3 regions of the Sodalis sp. RH20 genome follow, and region 3 is predicted to be linked to each of the others. Evidence: predicted binding sites of a transcription regulator. Region 3 holds the regulator's gene; each other region holds the start of a gene.

Region 1 (6,067 bases), 2.1 Mb from region 3:
CGTCCAGCGTTTGCGGATGGACATCGTTGGCGACAAAAAACACGTTGGCCTGTTTGAGCTTGCTGGCGCGCTTGGCCAGCGCCATGGCTTCCGCCGCCGCCGTGGCTTCATCCAGCAGCGAGGCGGAGGCGATATCCAGCCCGGTCAGGTCGAGGGTCAGTTGCTGGAAATTCAGTAAGGCTTCCAGGCGCCCCTGGGCGACCTCCGGCTGGTAAGGCGTATAGGCGGTGTACCAGCCCGGGTTTTCCAGCATGTTGCGCAGGATCACCGGCGGGGTGACCACCGCGCTGTAGCCCATGCCGATATAGGTTTTAAACCGCTGGTTAAGACTCGCCATGGCCCTGAGCTCCGCCAGCGCCTGGGATTCCGTGGCCGCATCGCCGACCGCCGGAGGCGCCGGCAGCTGGATGTCGGCCGGGACGATGTGGCCAATCAACGCGTCGAGCGTCGCGGCGCCGATAGCCGACAGCATATGCGCCTGCTGCTGCGCGCTGGGGCCGATATGACGCTTGATAAAAGCGTCATGGTGTTCAAGCTGGCTGAGAGTCTGGGTCATAAACAACAATTCCTGCATCGGGCATGGGACGGGGAAAGGCAACGTGCTCGGCAGGGACAGGGGCCGGTGTGGCGACGCCCTGTCCCGCCTGTTGGCCCCGGATGGCTGGTTAACCGTGCGGGGCCGGGTCTCGGTGGCGGTTATTCGTCTTCGTCAAGCGTGGCCTCATAGGCCTCGGCGTCAAGCAATCCGGCGACCTCGCTTTCGTCGTCGGCCTTGATCTGGAACAACCAGCCCTCGGTGTAGGGCGCGCTGTTCACCAGTTCCGGCGACGCTTCCAGCTCTTCGTTCACCGCCACGATCTCGCCGCCGATGGGCGCATAGATATCCGAGGCGGCTTTCACTGATTCGGCTACCGCGCAATCGTCGCTGGCGGCGAAAGACGTGCCGACGTCCGGCAGGTCGAGAAACACCATATCGCCCAGCAGTTCCTGGGCATGTTCGGTAATGCCGACGGTATACACGCCGTTACCTTCGTTGCGCACCCATTCGTGGGAGGGGGTATATTTTAGTTCTTGCGGCACATTGCTCATTGCCTTCCTCACTCTTGCAAAGTTAATTATTGAACGACCGGTTTACCGGCGCGCACAAAACCAGGTTTGGTGACCTTAACCGGCATTTCGCGGTTACGGATTAATACAATGGCGTGCTCGCCGATACCGGCGGGCACGCGGGCCAGGGCAATGCTGAAACCCAGGGTGGGCGAGAACGAACCGCTGGTTATCACGCCCGTTTTCATATTACCGTCGGCGTCGGTAAAGTGTACCGTCAGGTCGTTGCGCAGCACACCTTTTTCCGTCATCACCAGGCCGACCAGTTGGTCGGTGCCGGCGCGGCGCTGGGCTTCAAGCGCCTCGCGGCCGATAAAATCCCGATCCTCGGGCTGCCAGGCGATGGTCCAGCCCATGTTGGCCGCCAGCGGAGAAATACGCTCATCCATTTCCTGGCCGTACAGGTTCATGCCGGCTTCCAGGCGCAGCGTATCGCGCGCGCCCAGGCCGCAGGGTTTGACGCCCGCCGCCAGCAGTTTGCGCCAGAAGGACTCCGCCTCGGTTTTCGGCAGCGCAATTTCAAATCCCGCCTCGCCGGTATACCCGGTGGTGGCGATAAATAAATCCTCCGACTGCACGCCGAAGAACGGTTTCATCCCGGCCACCGCCGCCTGCTGCGCGGGGGTAAACAGCGTGCGCGCTTTCTCCTGCGCCCGCGGGCCCTGTACGGCAATCAGCGCCAGGTCGTCGCGTACCCGTACCGACACACCGTAGGGGGCCGCGTGGTCGGTCACCCAGGTGACGTCTTTGTCGCGGGTGGCGGAATTCACCACCAGGCGAAAATAAGTCTCTTCGAGGAAATAGACGATCAGATCGTCGATAACGCCGCCTGAGGCGTTCAGCATGCCGCTATAGAGCGCCTTGCCGGGCACGGTGAGCTTGGCCACGTCGTTCGCCAGCAGGTAGCGCAGGTATTCGCGGGTGCGCGGACCCGTTAAATCGATAATGGTCATATGGGACACATCAAACATGCCCGCGTCGCGGCGCACCTGGTGATGCTCCTCCAGCTGGGAGCCATAGTGCAGCGGCATCATCCAGCCATGGAAGTCCACCATTTTCGCGCCGCACGCTATGTGCTGTTCATACAACGATGTCAGCTGGGCCATCTCGTCCTCTTTGTCGTCAAATCAGGAGCTGTAAAATTGAATTTTACGCCGCGACGCCCACAGCGAATCCGGCGGCGCAAACGATACCTTTTGCCAGAAGTTACCACTGAATCCCGGGGGAAACCATAAATTAAATTATCCTGCGGCCAGGGCGGCGCAGGCGGAGGGGATAGGCATGAATCAGCATGTTATGTTGGCAAAGTGGCGAATACGGCGCACAAACAATAAATGCCGGCCGTCAAAAGCAAAATATGATAACAAAAAACCCTGACTTTGGTCAGGGGCAAAGACTTTATTCCCGATATCGGATTAGAAAATATAATGCAAAATAGCGGGTTAAATTAGTTTATTTCAGTCAAACCGCGCCCGGTTCCAGCCATGTAGGCAGATCGTTTAACCCCATGGCCTGGCGGATGAGCCGGGGTTTGACCCCGGGTACCGTATCGGCCAGGCGCAGTCCCGCGTCGCGCACCCATTTTTTCAGCGGGTTATTGCCGTCGAACAACTGGCGGAACCCCTGCATGCCGGCCAGCATCACGGCGGCGCTATGCTTGCGACGGCGCTCATAGCGCCGCAGGTAGGGATGATGGCCGATATCCTTGCCGGCCTGCTGCAGCCGGCGCAGCTCCGACAGCAGTTCCGCCACGTCCATAAAACCGAGATTTACCCCCTGCCCGGCCAGCGGATGGACCGTATGCGCCGCGTCGCCCACCAGCACCAGGCGGTGGGCGGCGAAATCCCGCGCATAGCGGGCGGTCAGGGGAAAGGTTAACCGTTCGCTTTGCAATTCGCATAACCCCAGCGCCAGGTTGAAGTGCGCAGCCAGCTGCGCGTTAAATCCGGCCGGCGCCTGTTCCTGGAGCGACTGCGCCATCTCGGGCGGCAGGGACCAGACGATGGAGCAAAGATGCGGATCGCTCAGCGGCAGGAACGCCAGGATGCCGTCGCCGTGAAACGCCTGGCGCGCAATGCCGCCGTGCGGATGTTCGGTACGCACGGTGGCCACCAGTGCGTGATGCTGGTAATCCCAGAAAGTCAGCGGAATATCGGCGTAGCGGCGCAGCCAGGAGTTGGCGCCGTCCGCGCCCACCACCAGCCGGGCGGTCAGCATGCCGCCGTCGTCGAGGGTGATAAACGCTTCGTTCTCGCCCCAGGCAATCTGGCGCGGCGCGCGCGGGCACAGCAGCGTCACGTCGGACAGCTGCCCGGCCCGGCGCCACAGCGCCTGGTGGATAACCGGGTTCTCGACGATATGGCCCAGATGGGCGTAGCCCAGCTGTTTACCGTCAAAGGCGATATTGCCGAAGCCATCGTTGTCCCAGACCTGCATGCCCTGGTAGGGATTGGCGCGCAGCGCGACGATATCGTCCCAGACCTGCAGGTGTTCCAGCAGGCGCTGGCTGGCGGCGTTGATGGCCGATACCCGCAGCGCGGGGTTATCGGCCGGCGGCACCGGCTCCGGCGCCTGTTGTTCCAGCACGGCCACGCGCATGCCGCTGCCCTGGAGTCCACAGGCCAGCGCCAGGCCGACCATGCCGCCGCCGTTGATGACCACGTCAAATGCTTGCATAACTGTAATATCCTTTTAAAGACCGGGAACCAGCGTAAGGGTGCTAACGCGCCACCCAGCCCAGGGTTTGCCGCGCCAGCGCGGCGCGCAGCCCCGGCGAAGCGGCCATGGCGGCAAGACCCAGGTTACGCGCCACCACCAGCGGCGGATGCCGGTTGGCAAACAAATGTATCAGGCCGTCGGTAATGCCGACCGTGCGGTCCTTATCGGGCAGACGGCGCTGCTGATAGCGCTGCAGGGTGGCGTAGGCGCCCGGGTCCTCGCCCCGCGCCAGGGCCTCGGCCAGGGTTTCCGCCAGGGTCATCACGTCACGCAAGCCCAGGTTGAACCCCTGGCCGGCAATAGGATGCAGGGTTTGCGCCGCGTTGCCCACCAGCGCCAGCCGATGGCTTACCTGGCGCGTGGCGGTGCGCAGCTGCAGCGGGTAACACTGCCGCTGCCCGCAGGCGGTAATACGCCCGAGCCGCCAGCCGAAGGCGGCTTGCAGCGCGTCGATAAACCGGCTTTCGCTCCAGCCGGTGATTTCCTGGCGCATGGACTGCGGCAGGCACCACACCAGCGCGCTGCGCCCCTGCGACATGGGCAGCATGGCCAGCGGCCCATGTTCGGTAAAACGCTCATAAGCCCGGCCCTGATGCGCCTCAGCGGTGGTGACATTGGCGATAATCGCCAGTTGCCCATAGTCCTCCTGGCGCCACTGCATATGGCAATGGCGCGCCGCCTGCGAGTGCGAACCGTCCGCCGCCACCAGCAGCGAGCCGATCAGCTCCGTCCCGTTGTCAAGCCGCGCCAGGATATCGTCCTGGCGGCGGGTAATATCCGTAAGCGTCGCGGGGCAGTGCAGCCTTACCCCCGGCGCCTGGCGCAGCAGGGCAAATAAACGCTGCCCGGCGTCGTGCAGCTCCACCACATAACCCAGCGCGGGCACGCGGTAGTCGCGCGCGGACAGCGAGACTTTACCCGGATAGCCGCTATCGCTGACCTCGACACGGGTGATGGGCGTGGCGCAGGACATCAGCGAAGGCCAGACACCGATGGCGGTTAATTGCTGGCTGGTGCCCTGGGCCAGGGCGATGGCGCGGGCGTCATAACCGGGATGGCGCCGGTTTTCCGGCGCGGCCGCTTCCACTAAATCGATCTCCAGCCGCCCGCCGGTCAGGCGGGACAAGGCCAGCGCCAGGGTGGCGCCGGCCATGCCGCCGCCGATAATGATCACCGACATAGGCTAGCGCGCCGCCGCCATCAGCGCTTCGATGGCATCCGGGTCCTTGACCACCGATGCGGTGAGGTTGTCGTTGCCCTGTTCGGTGATAACGATATTGTCCTCGATGCGGATGCCGATGCCGCGATATTGCGGCGGCACATCCGCGTCCGCGGCGATATAAATGCCCGGCTCGATGGTCAGCACCATGCCCGGCTCCAGGGTCCTGCCCCGCTCCGGGGTGCCGTAGTCGCCGACGTCGTGCACATCCAGCCCCAGCCAATGGCTTAAGCCGTGCATAAAGAACTGCCGATGGGCCTGGGCGGCGATAAGCCCGTCCACGTCGCCCTTCATTACGCCCAGCGCCACCAGCCCGGAGACCATAACCCGCACCGCCTGTTCATTGACTTCGCGGATACTGGTGCCCGGCCGGTACAACGCCAGGGATTTCTCCAGCATCGCCAGCACTATGTCGTACACCGCCCGCTGCTCGGGGCTGAACTTGCCGTTCACCGGGAAGGTGCGGGTGATATCGCCGGCATACCCCTGGTATTCACAGCCGGCGTCGATAAGCACCAGATCGCCGTCGCGCATCTGCGCCTCGTTTTCGGTGTAGTGCAGAATACAGCCGTTTTCGCCGCTGCCGACGATGGTATTGTAGGAAGGATAGCGGGCGCCGTGCCGGTTGAATTCATGCAGGATTTCGCCTTCCAGCTGGTATTCATACTGCCCCGGACGACAGGCCCGCATGGCGCGGGTATGCCCGAGCGCGGTGATTTCGCCGGCGCGGCGCATGACCGCCAGCTCCTCCGCCGATTTAACCAGCCTGAAATCGTGCACCCAGGGGCGCCAGTCGGTAAGCGTGGCGGGCGCGCGCAAATGCTGACGGTAGCCGCGGCGCAGGGTATCGAGGGCGTTAAACACCAGGGTATCGGCAAAGGCGTATTGTCCCTGGGCGTGATAGACCACATCCAGTCCGTTCAGCAGCAGGTGCAACTGATGATTGATTTCGTCCCACGGCAAGGCCCGGTCCACGGCAAGTCTGGCCGGGGCGGCCTCCTGGCCCAGGCGGCGGCCGAACCA
Region 2 (6,067 bases), 340 kb from region 3:
TCCGCTGTGTGTGTTGAAACGATTCATGTGAAGATGTGAATCAATAGCGGTTAAACGCGATTTATTTTAGTGTGTAAAAAAATAAAAATTGTGACGGCGCTCAGTTATTTGTGCATGAGGAAAACAATGAGCTCACAAATCAGTGTAGAAGACATGCATGACAACTTGCAGACAAAAATAGTTTTATGCGCCTGCAAAGTTACCTGATAGAGTTGAATGTCTTACTTATCGATAAGGAGCGATGGGCCACAGCCCCCCCTATGGACTGTCACCGAAAAAACGTCACCCCTGATGTATGGTTTTCTCCTTTACCCGTCCAGGCTCCGCCGGCATGTTGCGCCAGCCGCGGGTCGCACCTTCCCGTACCGCCGGGAATCCAACCCGTCATCCCTGTGTCCTCTCTGTGGGAAAACGCCGCGCGTTCTACGGTCTTTGCGGACATGACGCCGCTTGCCCACGCGTGCTGCCGCGGTGTTTTATTGCGCCGTTTTAATGGACTGTCGATCTGGAGCGCCCAATGGAATTCTTAATGGACCCGACGCTGTGGGTGGGTCTGCTGACGTTGATACTGCTGGAAATTGTGCTGGGTATCGATAACCTGGTATTTATCGCTATCCTGGCCGAGAAGGTCGCGCCGAAAAAGCGGGACAAAGCCCGGGTTATCGGCCTGGCGCTGGCGCTGCTGATGCGTTTGGGGCTGCTGTCGTTGATCTCGTGGATGGTTACGCTGACCAAACCGTTGCTGAGCGTGGGCATGTTCAGCTTTTCAGGCCGGGATCTGATTTTGCTGCTGGGCGGATTGTTTTTACTGTTCAAAGCCACCACTGAGCTGCATGAACGGCTGGAGAACCAGGATGTGCAGCATGACGCCAACCGCGGTTACGCCAGTTTCTGGGCGGTGGTGGTGCAAATTGTTATCCTGGACGCGGTATTTTCCCTGGATGCGGTGATCACCGCGGTCGGCATGGTCAACAACCTGCCGGTGATGATGACCGCCGTGGTTATCGCCATGGGCATTATGCTGCTGGCGTCCAAGGCCTTGACCCGTTTTGTAAATGCCCATCCCACCGTCGTGGTGCTGTGCCTGAGTTTTTTGCTGATGATAGGCCTGAGCCTGATAGCCGAGGGCTTTGGCTTCCACATCCCCAAAGGTTATTTGTACGCGGCCATCGGTTTCTCGGTGCTTATTGAGCTGTTTAATCAGATAGCCCGGCGCAATTTTGTTAAAAACCAGGCGCGCGGGCCGATTCGCCAGCGCACCGCCGAAGCCATTTTACGTTTGATGGGCGGGCCCAGGCTGCGCGAGGAGGGGGCGCAGGAGATGCCAAACGAACCTAAGGCGGAGTTTGCCGACGAGGAGCGTTATATGATTACCGGCGTGTTGTCCCTGGCGTCGCGTTCGTTGCGCAGCGTGATGACGCCGCGCAACGAAATCTCCTGGGTGGATTGCCGGCGTCCGGTGGAGGAGCTGCGCGCTACGCTTTTGGCCACGCCGCACAGTATGTTTCCCGTGTGCGACGGCGAGCTGGACCAGTTGATCGGCGTGGTCCGCGCCAAGGACCTGATGGTGGCGTTGGATAAAGGCGAAGATGTGCAGGGGTATGCCGCGCAGAATCCGGCCATCGTGGTGCCGGAAACCCTGGATGTGCTGAACCTGCTGGGGGTATTGCGCCGGGCGCGGGGTAGCCTGGTGGTGGTGTCGAATGAATTTGGCGTGATCCAGGGGCTGGTAACGCCGCTGGATGTGCTGGAAGCCATTGCCGGCGAGTTTCCGGATGAGGACGAAACGCCGGATATTGTGGCGCAGGAGGACGCCTGGCTGGTAAAGGGTGGTACTGATTTGCACGCTTTGGGTCAGGCGTTGGACGATAATGAACTCACCCGCGGTCACGAGAATGTCGCTTCACTGGCGGGATTGCTGCTGGCCGAGCGGGATCAGCTGCCGGTGGTGGGTGAGGTTATCGAGCTGGGCCAGTGGCGGTTTACGATTTTGCAGATGCTGGAATACCGTATCGAGCTGGTGCGTATCGAACGGATAGCGCCGCCGGTGGAGGAAGAGGAACAGTAAACACGTGACCCGCTCTCCCTTTAACAGGTTTTATGCGGCATCGGCGTTGGCGGGCCTAGCATGCCATGGGGCCTCGGTCGGGCGGGAAAACCACGCCCGATTCGACCCCATTGGCACGCTCTCCCTTGAACACGTCTGCCTTGAGTCCGGCGTTGGCGGGCCTAGCATGCCATGGGGCCTCGGTCGGGCGGGAAAACCACGCCCGATTCGACCCCATTGGCACGCTCTCCCTTGAACACGTCTGCCTTGAGTCCGGCGTTGGCGGGCCTAGCATGCCATGGGGCCTCGGTCGGGCGGGAAAACCACGCCCGATTCGACCCCATTGGCACGCTCTCCCTTGAACACGTCTGCCTTGAGTCCGGTGTTGGCGGGCCTAGCATGCCATGGGGCCTCGGTCGGGCGGGAAAACCACGCCCGATTCGACCCCATTGGCACGCTCTCCCTTGAACACGTCTGCCTTGAGTCCGGCGTTGGCGGGCCTACATGCTATGGGGTGCTCGGTCGGGCGAAAAGACCATGCCCGATTCGACCTCATTGGCACGTTTTTCCTTGAACACGTCTGCTTTATGTTCCGCGTTAGCGGGCCAGCAGGGTGTGGGTGATGCGATCAATCGCACTGGACCTTGATGGCCAGGCCGCCGCGCGAGGTTTCGCGGTATTTGGCGTTCATGTCCTTGCCGGTTTCGTACATGGTTTCAATCACCTTATCCAGCGACACCCGCGGCGCGCTGGTGCGCCGCAGCGCCATGCGCGAGGCGTTGATGGCCTTGACAGAGGCGATGGCGTTGCGTTCGATGCAGGGGACCTGTACCTGGCCGGCCACCGGATCGCAGGTCAGCCCCAGATTATGTTCCATGCCGATTTCCGCCGCCACGCAGACCTGCTCGGGACTGCCGCCCATCAATTCCGTCAGTCCCGCCGCCGCCATGGAGCAGGCGACGCCCACTTCACCCTGGCAGCCGACCTCGGCGCCGGAAATGGAGGCGTTCAGCTTATAAAGAATGCCGATGGCGCCGCAGGCCAGGAAATAACGCAGGTAGACCTCGGGCGTGACCGGATCGATAAAATGATCGTAATAAGCCAGCACCGCCGGCACGATGCCGCAGGCGCCGTTGGTCGGCGCGGTGACCACCCTTCCGCCGGCGGCGTTTTCTTCATTGACCGCCAGCGCGAACATATTCACCCAGTCAATCGCCACCATCGGATCGCTGGAGAGCTTATCCGTGGAGACCAGCATGCGCCTGAGCGCCGATGCGCGCCTGGGCACCCGCAGCGGGCCGGGCAATACGCCTTCGGTATTCAGCCCGCGATCGATGCAGGCGCGCATGGTCTGCCAAATATCGGCGAAGTAATTGCCGATATCGGCGCGGCTATGCAGCGCCAGTTCATTAAGCATCACCAGCCCCGACAGCGACAGACCGGTCTGTTTGCACTGGTCGAGCAGCTGCTGGGCGCTGGCGAAAGGGTGGGGCACGGCGATCTGGTCGATAACCGGCTGGCCGAAATGGGCCTCATCAACGATAAAACCGCCGCCGACGGAATAATACGTCTGGCTGTAGATGACCTGTTCGCCGGCGAAGGCGTGAATGCGCATGGCGTTTTCATGCAATGACAGGTAGGAACCGTGGAATACCATGCCGCCTTCGCGGGGAAAATCCACTTCGTGCGGCCCGCCGGCCAGCATCAGGCGCTGGCGTTGCTCAACGTCGCGGATAAAGGCCGGCGCGGCGTCGATATCCACCGTATCGGGACGGTTGCCCGCCAGGCCCAGGATAATGGCGATGTCGGTATGGTGTCCCTTGCCCGTCAGCGATAACGAACCGTAAACATCCACGGCGATGCGCGTGACATCATTGAGCAGCCGTTTATCGACGAGATCGTCCACGAACTGTTTACCGGCTTTCATTGGACCCACGGTATGGGAACTGGACGGGCCGATGCCGATTTTAAACATATCGAAAACGCTTATCACGTTGACTCTCCTCAGAACTGATAAAATACGCATACCCGTGGGTAATGCAGTTAATTGTAATGACTCATGCCGGGTTAGGCTTGCGCTTTCGCATGATAAAAACTAATCCAAAAAAGCGCTTCCTTTGCGTTTGACGACCGATACGAAGCGGCCCTCTACCCCGGGGCGGCCTGGCGTCATGCTGGTTATGGCTAATCTGAAAGCAAGCCGTTGCCCGTGGATCATCTCTTTTCACGTGCGTGCCTGAGACGGTTTTTTGTCGTCAGAAATAATGAGATATACAACCTATATAAATGACTATGTTTAATTATTAATATGGAGTTATATTTCGCAAATATGGCAAAGATAGGAGATTGTAACGGTTTTCATCGCGTTGGGAAGTCTTTTATTGCCGGGGCGCGATGACCATCACGGCGCGGGTTGGTAGGGATAGCGGCGGCCCAACCGGCGGCCGGGAACGAAGGAACGTGCGTTAAAGATGGATGTGTTGGCCCAGCCGATACAAAATCTGCGCGGTCATGCCCCAGACCATATGGCTTTGATACCAGGAAAAATAAACCTGCAGGTTTTTGGCGCGGCGCTGTATTTGCAGGGGAGTATAGCTGGCCAGGGATAACGCCTGGTGCAGGGGCATTTCAAACATGTCCGCCACCTCGTCGCGGCTGGCCCGGAAACGGGTGCCGGCCGCCAGCAGGCCGACGATGGGCGTGACCTGGAAACCGCTGCTGCTGTCCACCGGCGGCAGTTGCCCCAGGACCCTGACCGACGAGGCCGGGATGGCCACTTCTTCGTGGGCCTCGCGCAGCGCGGTGGCGATTAAGGACGCGTCTTCCTTATCCGCCGCCCCGCCGGGGAAGGCCACCTGGCCGGCATGCTTGCGCAGTGTCGCCGATCGGCGCGTCAACAGCACCGTCGGCTGGTGATGGCAGATGATGGGTATCAATACCGCCGCCCGGCGCTGGTTGCGCGCCGGCTCGCTGGGCTGCGGCAACTGCAGTTGGAAACGGGTGATGAAATCCGTAAGCGTCAGGGTGTTGTCAGTGCTGTTCATGGGCGATTTAGCTCCAGCAGCAGCGGCAGTATCTTGGCGACCTTGTCCAGGGTTTCCTGGTATTCCGCTTCCTCGCAACTGTCGGCGACGATGCCGCCGCCCGCCCAGCAATAGATGCGCCCTTGTTCCGTGAGCAGCGTGCGGATGGCGATATTGGTGTCCAGGGTGGCGCAGCGGCTCAGGTAGCCGATGCTGCCGCACCAGGCATTACGGCGCTGCGGTTCGAGCTGGTCGATTAACGTCATGGCCTTGATTTTGGGGGCGCCGGTGATGGACCCGCCGGGAAAACAGGCGCGCACCAGATCGCAAGGCGTACGATGGGGGGGCAGCCGCGCGGTAATGGTGCTGACCATATGATGGACTGCCGGAAAGGCCTCGATTTTAAACAGTTCCGGCACCCGGACGCTGCCGGGGACGGCGACCCGTCCGATATCGTTGCGCAGCAAATCCACGATCATCAGGTTTTCCGCCCGGTCTTTTGGCGATGCCGCCAGTTTTTGCCCTTGCAGCCGATCTTGCTCCGCATCCGCCAGGCGCGGCAGCGTGCCCTTGATGGGCCGCGTTTGGATCTGTCCCGCGTTTACCCGCAGGAACCGCTCCGGCGACAGGCTCAGCACCGCCTGGCCGGGCAGGCGCAAAAAAGCGGAAAACGGCGCGGCGTTATGCTCCAGCAGATGACGGAACGCCTGCCATTCATCGCCCGCGAACGCCGCGCTGAAGCGTTGTGCCAGACAGACCTGGTAACAATCACCCGCCAAAAGATGTTCCTGGATGCGGCGGAATTTTTCGCCATACTCGCCCCGGGTCATATTGGCCTGCCAGCCGCTGTTTAAACGAAAGGGCCGGTCGGGTTCGGGTGCCGGCGGCGCCAGCAAATCCCGCTTCAGCGCCTCCGGATCGCGGTAGCTCACCAGGGTCAGGCGGCCAAGGCGATGGTCGGCAATCACCGCCCAGTCATACAGGCCGACGGCCATAT
Region 3 (6,067 bases):
CGACGGGTAAACCCAGGCCGGCCAGCCGGCGCAGCGCCGTCCAGTCGGGCCGGGAAAACCCGCCCGGCAGATGCAAATCCTGAAAGCTGCCGGCCCGGCGCATATAAAGCCACATCACCACATACATGAGCCAGTAGACGGATGCGGTGGCGATGCCGCACCCCACGCCGCCCATGGCCGGGATGCCGAATTTGCCGTAGATGAAAATGTAATTGATAGGCACGTTGGCAAGCAGGCCGAGAAAACCTATCGCCATACCGGGCTTGGTTTTGGACAGACCGTCGCATTGGCAACGCAGCACCTGGAAAAACAAATAGCCGGGCGCGCCCCACAGCAGGTAATGCAGGTAGGCGACAGCTTTTTGCGCCAGCACGGGATCGACATGGCGCATTCTCTCGATGACCAGGCGGCAGTTATACAGCACCGCCATAACCAAAATCGCCGCGGCCGCCGCCAGCCAGAATCCCTGGCGTACCTGATGGGCGATACGTTCGCGCCGCCCGGACCCGTTCAACTGCGCGATAACCGGCGTGAGGGCCAGGATCAGACCGTGGCCGAACAGGATGGTGGGCAGCCAGATGGACGTGCCGACGGCAACCGCCGCCATATCCGTCGCGCTGACGGAGCCGGACATGATGGTATCGACCACGCCCATCGACGTTTGGGCTATTTGCGCGAAAATAACCGGTATGGCCAAGGACATTAATGTACGCGCTTCCAGGAAGTACTTCTGCACGTAGGCACCTATGGTTTTATGTGTATGGAATAAGCAGGCGAAAGTTAACATAAAGGTTAAAAATCTGCGGCATAGTGTAAAGCATTTGTCCGGTTATACCAGTGCGGGACGACACAAATCCGTGCGGCGGCGGATTTGGATTTCCTGGGGAAATCGTGCACACTAGCCTGACTGATTCCAGCGGTGGTTTACAGAGGCCAAGGTTATGTTTACGGGTATTGTTCAGGGCACCGCGCCCATTGTGGCAATTGAAGAAAAAGCGAATTTTCGCACGCATTTCGTTTCCCTGCCGGCGGCGATGTTGTCCGGTCTGGAGGAGGGCGCCTCCGTGGCGCACAACGGCTGTTGCCTGACGGTGAGCGGCATTAACGGCGACGTGGTGGCGTTTGATTTGATGAAAGAGACGCTGCGGGTGACCAATCTGGGCGATCTGCAGGTGGGGGATGAGGTGAACGTAGAACGCGCCGCCACCTTTAACGCCGAGATCGGCGGACATGTGATGTCCGGGCATATCATGTGCACTGCCGAGATTGTGAAAATCGTGACGTCGGAAAATAATCGGCAGATTTGGTTCAGAATGCCGGACAAAGCGCTGATGAAATATGTCCTGTATAAAGGATATATCGGCATCGACGGCATCAGCCTGACTATCGGCGAGGTGGCGGCCGATAAATTTTGCGTGCATTTAATACCGGAAACCCTGATGCGCACCACGTTGGGTAAAAAAAGGCTGGGGCAGCGGATCAATATTGAAATCGATCCCCAGACCCAGGCGGTGGTGGATACGGTGGAGCGTGTGCTGGCGCAGCGGGAAGCGGCGATTGCCGCGACGTTAAATACCCTTTAACACGCCTGCCTTGAGTGCGGTGTTGGCGGGCCTAGCGTGCCATGGGGCGCTCTGGCGGCCAGGAGATGGCCGCATCGCCCCCATCGGCGCGCTCTCCCTTTACCACGCCTGTCTTGAGTGCGGTGTTAAAGGGCCTGGCGTGCCATGGTATTAACGGGGTACGCGAATACCGCCATCCACGCCTTCCGGGCTGAATAATACCTGCCATAAATGGATATTGCGCGCGCGGAATGCCCCCGCGCAGGCATTCAGGTAATAACTGAACATACGGTAAAAACGGTCGGAGTATTTGTTGGACAGCGCCGGCCAGGCGGCGACAAAACGTTCATACCAGGCCATGAGCGTTTTGTCGTAATCAGAGCCGAAGTTATGCCAGTCTTCCATAACAAAATGCTTTTCGCTGGCATGGGCAATTTGCTGTACCGACGGCAGGCAGCCGTTGGGGAAAATATACTTATTAATCCACGGGTCGACATTCATATCGGTGATATTCGAGCCGATGGTATGCAGCAGGAACAGACCGTCGCGTTTCAGGTTGCGATCGATAACGTCGAAATAGGTGGCGTAATTCTTGGGGCCTACGTGTTCGAACATGCCGACTGAAACAATACGGTCAAATTGCATATCCAGATCGCGATAGTCCTGCAGCAAAATGGTGACATCCAGTCCCTCGCAGCGCGTTTGCGCCAGCTTTTGCTGCTCGGCAGAGATAGTGACGCCCTGTACCGATACGCCATAATTCCTGGCCGCGTAGGCGGCAAGCCCGCCCCAGCCGCAGCCCACGTCCAGCAGCGTCAGGCCGGGTCGCAGCTGCAGTTTTTCGCAAATCATCTTCAGCTTATCCTGCTGGGCTTCCTCGAGGGTGGTCGCCTGTTTCCAGTAGCCGCAGGAATATTGCATATAGGGATCGAGCATCTTTTCAAACAGATCGTTACCCAAATCGTAATGTTCTTTGCCCACGATCCAGGCCCGCTTGCGCGACTGGAGGTTCATCAGCCGGGCGGCGGCAATGCGTAAGGTATCTTTTAAATGATGCGGAAGTTTATTCTCCAGACCCGCCCTGAGAACACGCTGGAAAAAAATGTCCAGCCGCTCACACTCCCACCAGCCATCCATGTAACTCTCGCCCAATCCCAAAGATCCATCCTGCAATACGCGCTTAAAAAATCCCGGATTCTTGATTCGGATATCAAATGGTCTTGAACCATTGAGTTCAATACCGGCTTCAGAGAGCAATTCATGGACGATACGGTACCAATCATTATCATGAAAGCTCAGGTCTTCAACGCACGAGGAACTCATAGCTTCTCCATCACCTTTCTTCTGCAGTGCCCCGTCAGGAAAAGCACTCACCATGCCTGCGGGCTTTATAAGAATCCACGGTTATCCGTGGTGTCTGAAGTATCACCATCAACAGAGGAATATAAAGTAAACCTTAGACTGCGACTTAGCCGGGCGCTTTATAAAAGGGTGATGTCATGTTGGAAAACACGACATACTTTTATACAAATTTATTAGACAACTCGTTATAATTGTTAACGATATTGAGTATAAGCCTGCATTTTAATTTAGACAATAGCTAACGCGCTAATGTATTTCCCATTATAACTTAATGATTTCTCGCTGAAACAATAACTCTTTGCACAGAGATCATTATATGAAAAATCTTGTGTCCGAGGCGGACGGCGCTTTACATAGCAACAGACCCTGGAGGCGCCAGCCGGTTGCCCGGGCCTGGCGCGTGGCCTTAAGCGGGGAAGGGACCGTCTGCGACCGAACGGCGTTCAATCAGCGACGGATGGACTTCGATGGTTTTGGCGTTCTCGCGTTTGCTGGTAATCCTATCGAGCAGCATGGTAAGCGCCGCCTCGCCCAAATCCTCTTTAGGCTGATGGATGGTGGTCAGCGCCGGGCTGAAAAAGCACGAATTGCGCACGTTGTCGTAGCCGATGATAGAAATATCCTCAGGTACGCTCAGGCCCATTTCATTAATGGCGCACAGTGCGCCCATGGCCATAATGTCGCCGCCGCAGAAGACCGCGGTGGGACGCGGCGTTTGCGCCAGGATTTGTTTCATCGCCAGGTAGCCGGATTCAGGCTCGAAATTGCCTTGCACAATCCAGCGGTCGTTTAACGGGATGCCGGCCTCCGCCATGGCATGCAGATAGCCGCGGTGGCGGCCGCCGCCGGTGTTGCGCGCCAGCTGTCCGGGAATGGCGCCGATGGCGCGATGGCCGCGTTTAAGCAAATATTGCGTCGCCATATAACCGCCGGCAAAGGCGTTATCGATAATGGTGTCGGTAAAATCACGGCGGGCCTCACCCCAATCCATGACCACCATGGGGATATGCTGATATTCCTCAAGCATATCCAGCAGCGTTTCGGGATACTCGGCGCACATCACCAGCAGGCCGTCGACGCGCTTTTGCGCCAGCATCGCCAGATAGGCGCGCTGTTTTTCGAGATCATTGTGCGAATTGCACAATATCAGGGTATAACCGCGAGCAAAGCAATGGTGCTCAATCGCCTCGATAATTTCGGCGAAATAGGGCGCCTCGCTGGTGCTGGCGAGCAGGCCGATGGACTTGGTGCGATTGACCTTCAGGCTGCGCGCCACGGCGCTGGGTGAATAATGCAGTTGTTTAATGGCGTCCAGCACGGCAATTTGAGTGTCTTGCGCAACAAAACGGGTTTTATTGATCACATGCGAAACGGTGGTTGTCGATACATTAGCGCGTTTTGCCACATCTTTAATGGTTGCCATGCCTTTGATACTCCCGTACGCCCTGGCTGGAATAATGTCTGTCGAAGGCGCAAGCACTTTCCGACGCTGTGGAATTAACCGTTAATTTTCGTTCATCCCGCGCCAAAGTGAAAGTGTTAAATGTGGCGGCTACAGGTTGGGAGCAAGCTTTTTCATCGCTGTTATGGCAAACTGACGATAACTGCTCTGCGGGCCGGTGGATAAGGCCGGCGCCCTGGTTTACGTTAAGGAGATAGAATGGACAGCGATTTAAAAATGTCGTTACTGACCACGGTGTTCTCGCTGCTGGTGATTATTGTCTTCAGCTTTACCGCCGTCATGAACTGACACCCTCTCGGTTCAGATATAAAAAAGAGGAGCCTTGGCTCCTCTTTTTTTTCCGGCGCGCCTTCAGCGGATATTTTTCGGCGTGACCACCCGGCGGGCGCCCACGTAATGATCCTGCCAATAATCCTCACTCAGATAGCTGATACGGATATCGCTGCCGGTGCGGGGCGACTGGATAAAGCGACCATTGCCAAGATAGACGCCGACGTGATCCGCCGCGCCGCGATTGGAAATATGGAAAAAGACCAGGTCGCCGCTTTCCAGCTCGTCTTTCTTAACCGGCGCTGCGTCGCGCAGGTGGTACATTTCGTTGGCGGTGCGCGGCATATGGATGCGTACCACATCCTTGTAGGCATAATAAATCAGGCCGCTGCAGTCAAAGCCGGTATTAGGCGACATGCCGCCCCAACGGTAAGGCTTGCCCATTTGGGAGAGGAGTTTATTCATGGCGGTAAGCTTGGCGGTCTGGTAGCGTTTCTTATGGCTCTCGCTCATCTTTATCGGCTGATCGTTGGCCAGCAGTTCTACCGCCGCCTGATCTTTTATCATCCGGTGCCGGCCGTAACCTTTTTTATAGCCTTTTTTCGGCGGAGTGAAGGAGGCTATTTTTTTCGTCGCCGTGGTTTTTGATGCCTTGGCAAGAGGGGAGGTTTTGCTTTTCTTCGCGCCGGTTTTCACCACCGCGGGTTCCAAAGGCCGTTTCACGCCGGCTTTTTCATGCGCCGGTTCCGGCGATTTTTTAATGCTGGCTTTTTCACTGACGGCGGGCGCGCTGGCGACAGGTTTGCTTTTCTTGGCTATTTTTACCGGTTTGCGTTTGCGCCGGTCACCGGTTTTTGCCGCCGCTGCCTGGGATTTGCGCTGATCGGCATTGACGCCGGCGCTCGGCGCGGCATGTGCCAGGTTCAAAAACAACTGGGTAAAAAGCAACACAAAAAGCGTAAAGCATAAACGCATGATAAACGCTATCCTTATGTGGCCCAAAATAGGGGGTTATCAACACCTCACAGGAATTTAAGCTATTTACCTCGTCATTGCATCATCAATTCACTACTTATTGTGTATAAACGTGAATAAGTTCGATTTTGCTGCATTTAACAGCGTTCAGCGGCGCTTTATTCAACATATTTTGAGGGTGTGCACCGAATGTTTCAGCCCGTTTTGTTCGGCGGCAGGGGGTAAAAGCCGCTACAGTGATAGTATTGCCTGTCCTACGTGGGCGGGCCGGGAGTGAATTGACGCGCCTTTACCGCGCGGGCCGGCAAAAAAACGTTTATTTGTTTAGCCGGTAGTGGCTAAAATGAAGAGACTGCGTGTAATCCCGCACAGTGCAGATAAGGCCAGATGCTGGCTTGAGGAAGCGAGACAATGACGACGATTGAAAAAATTCAGC

The links. Region 3 encodes PurR, which represses purine synthesis genes. Its sites were predicted from a motif close to CANGCAAACGTTTGCNTG; they were not measured.
Region 1: a site for PurR is predicted at 2,293-2,310, ahead of gcvT (glycine cleavage system aminomethyltransferase GcvT). Genes of this name have one in related genera too.
Region 2: a site for PurR is predicted at 4,240-4,257, ahead of ACL2XM_RS10470 (L-serine ammonia-lyase). Genes of this name have one in related genera too.

What each region holds. Positions count from the first base shown of each region.
Region 1 is NZ_CP178733.1:5,792,496-5,798,562, reverse strand. It holds gene gcvP (aminomethyl-transferring glycine dehydrogenase) at 1-556, opposite strand, end outside; gene gcvH (glycine cleavage system protein GcvH) at 697-1,089, opposite strand; gene gcvT (glycine cleavage system aminomethyltransferase GcvT) at 1,116-2,213, opposite strand; gene ubiI (FAD-dependent 2-octaprenylphenol hydroxylase) at 2,569-3,783, opposite strand; gene ubiH (2-octaprenyl-6-methoxyphenyl hydroxylase) at 3,827-5,005, opposite strand; gene pepP (Xaa-Pro aminopeptidase) at 5,009-6,067, opposite strand, start outside.
Region 2 is NZ_CP178733.1:2,264,817-2,270,883, reverse strand. It holds gene ACL2XM_RS10475 (TerC family protein) at 518-2,068, shown strand; gene ACL2XM_RS10470 (L-serine ammonia-lyase) at 2,676-4,040, opposite strand; gene ACL2XM_RS10465 (CoA pyrophosphatase) at 4,513-5,091, opposite strand; gene pabB (aminodeoxychorismate synthase component 1) at 5,088-6,067, opposite strand, start outside.
Region 3 is NZ_CP178733.1:1,926,200-1,932,266, forward strand. It holds gene ACL2XM_RS08955 (MATE family efflux transporter) at 1-736, opposite strand, end outside; gene ACL2XM_RS08960 (riboflavin synthase subunit alpha) at 942-1,583, shown strand; gene cfa (cyclopropane fatty acyl phospholipid synthase) at 1,734-2,885, opposite strand; gene purR (HTH-type transcriptional repressor PurR) at 3,331-4,347, opposite strand; gene ACL2XM_RS08975 (YnhF family membrane protein) at 4,585-4,674, shown strand; gene ACL2XM_RS08980 (NlpC/P60 family protein) at 4,738-5,631, opposite strand; gene ACL2XM_RS08985 (Grx4 family monothiol glutaredoxin) at 6,043-6,067, shown strand, end outside.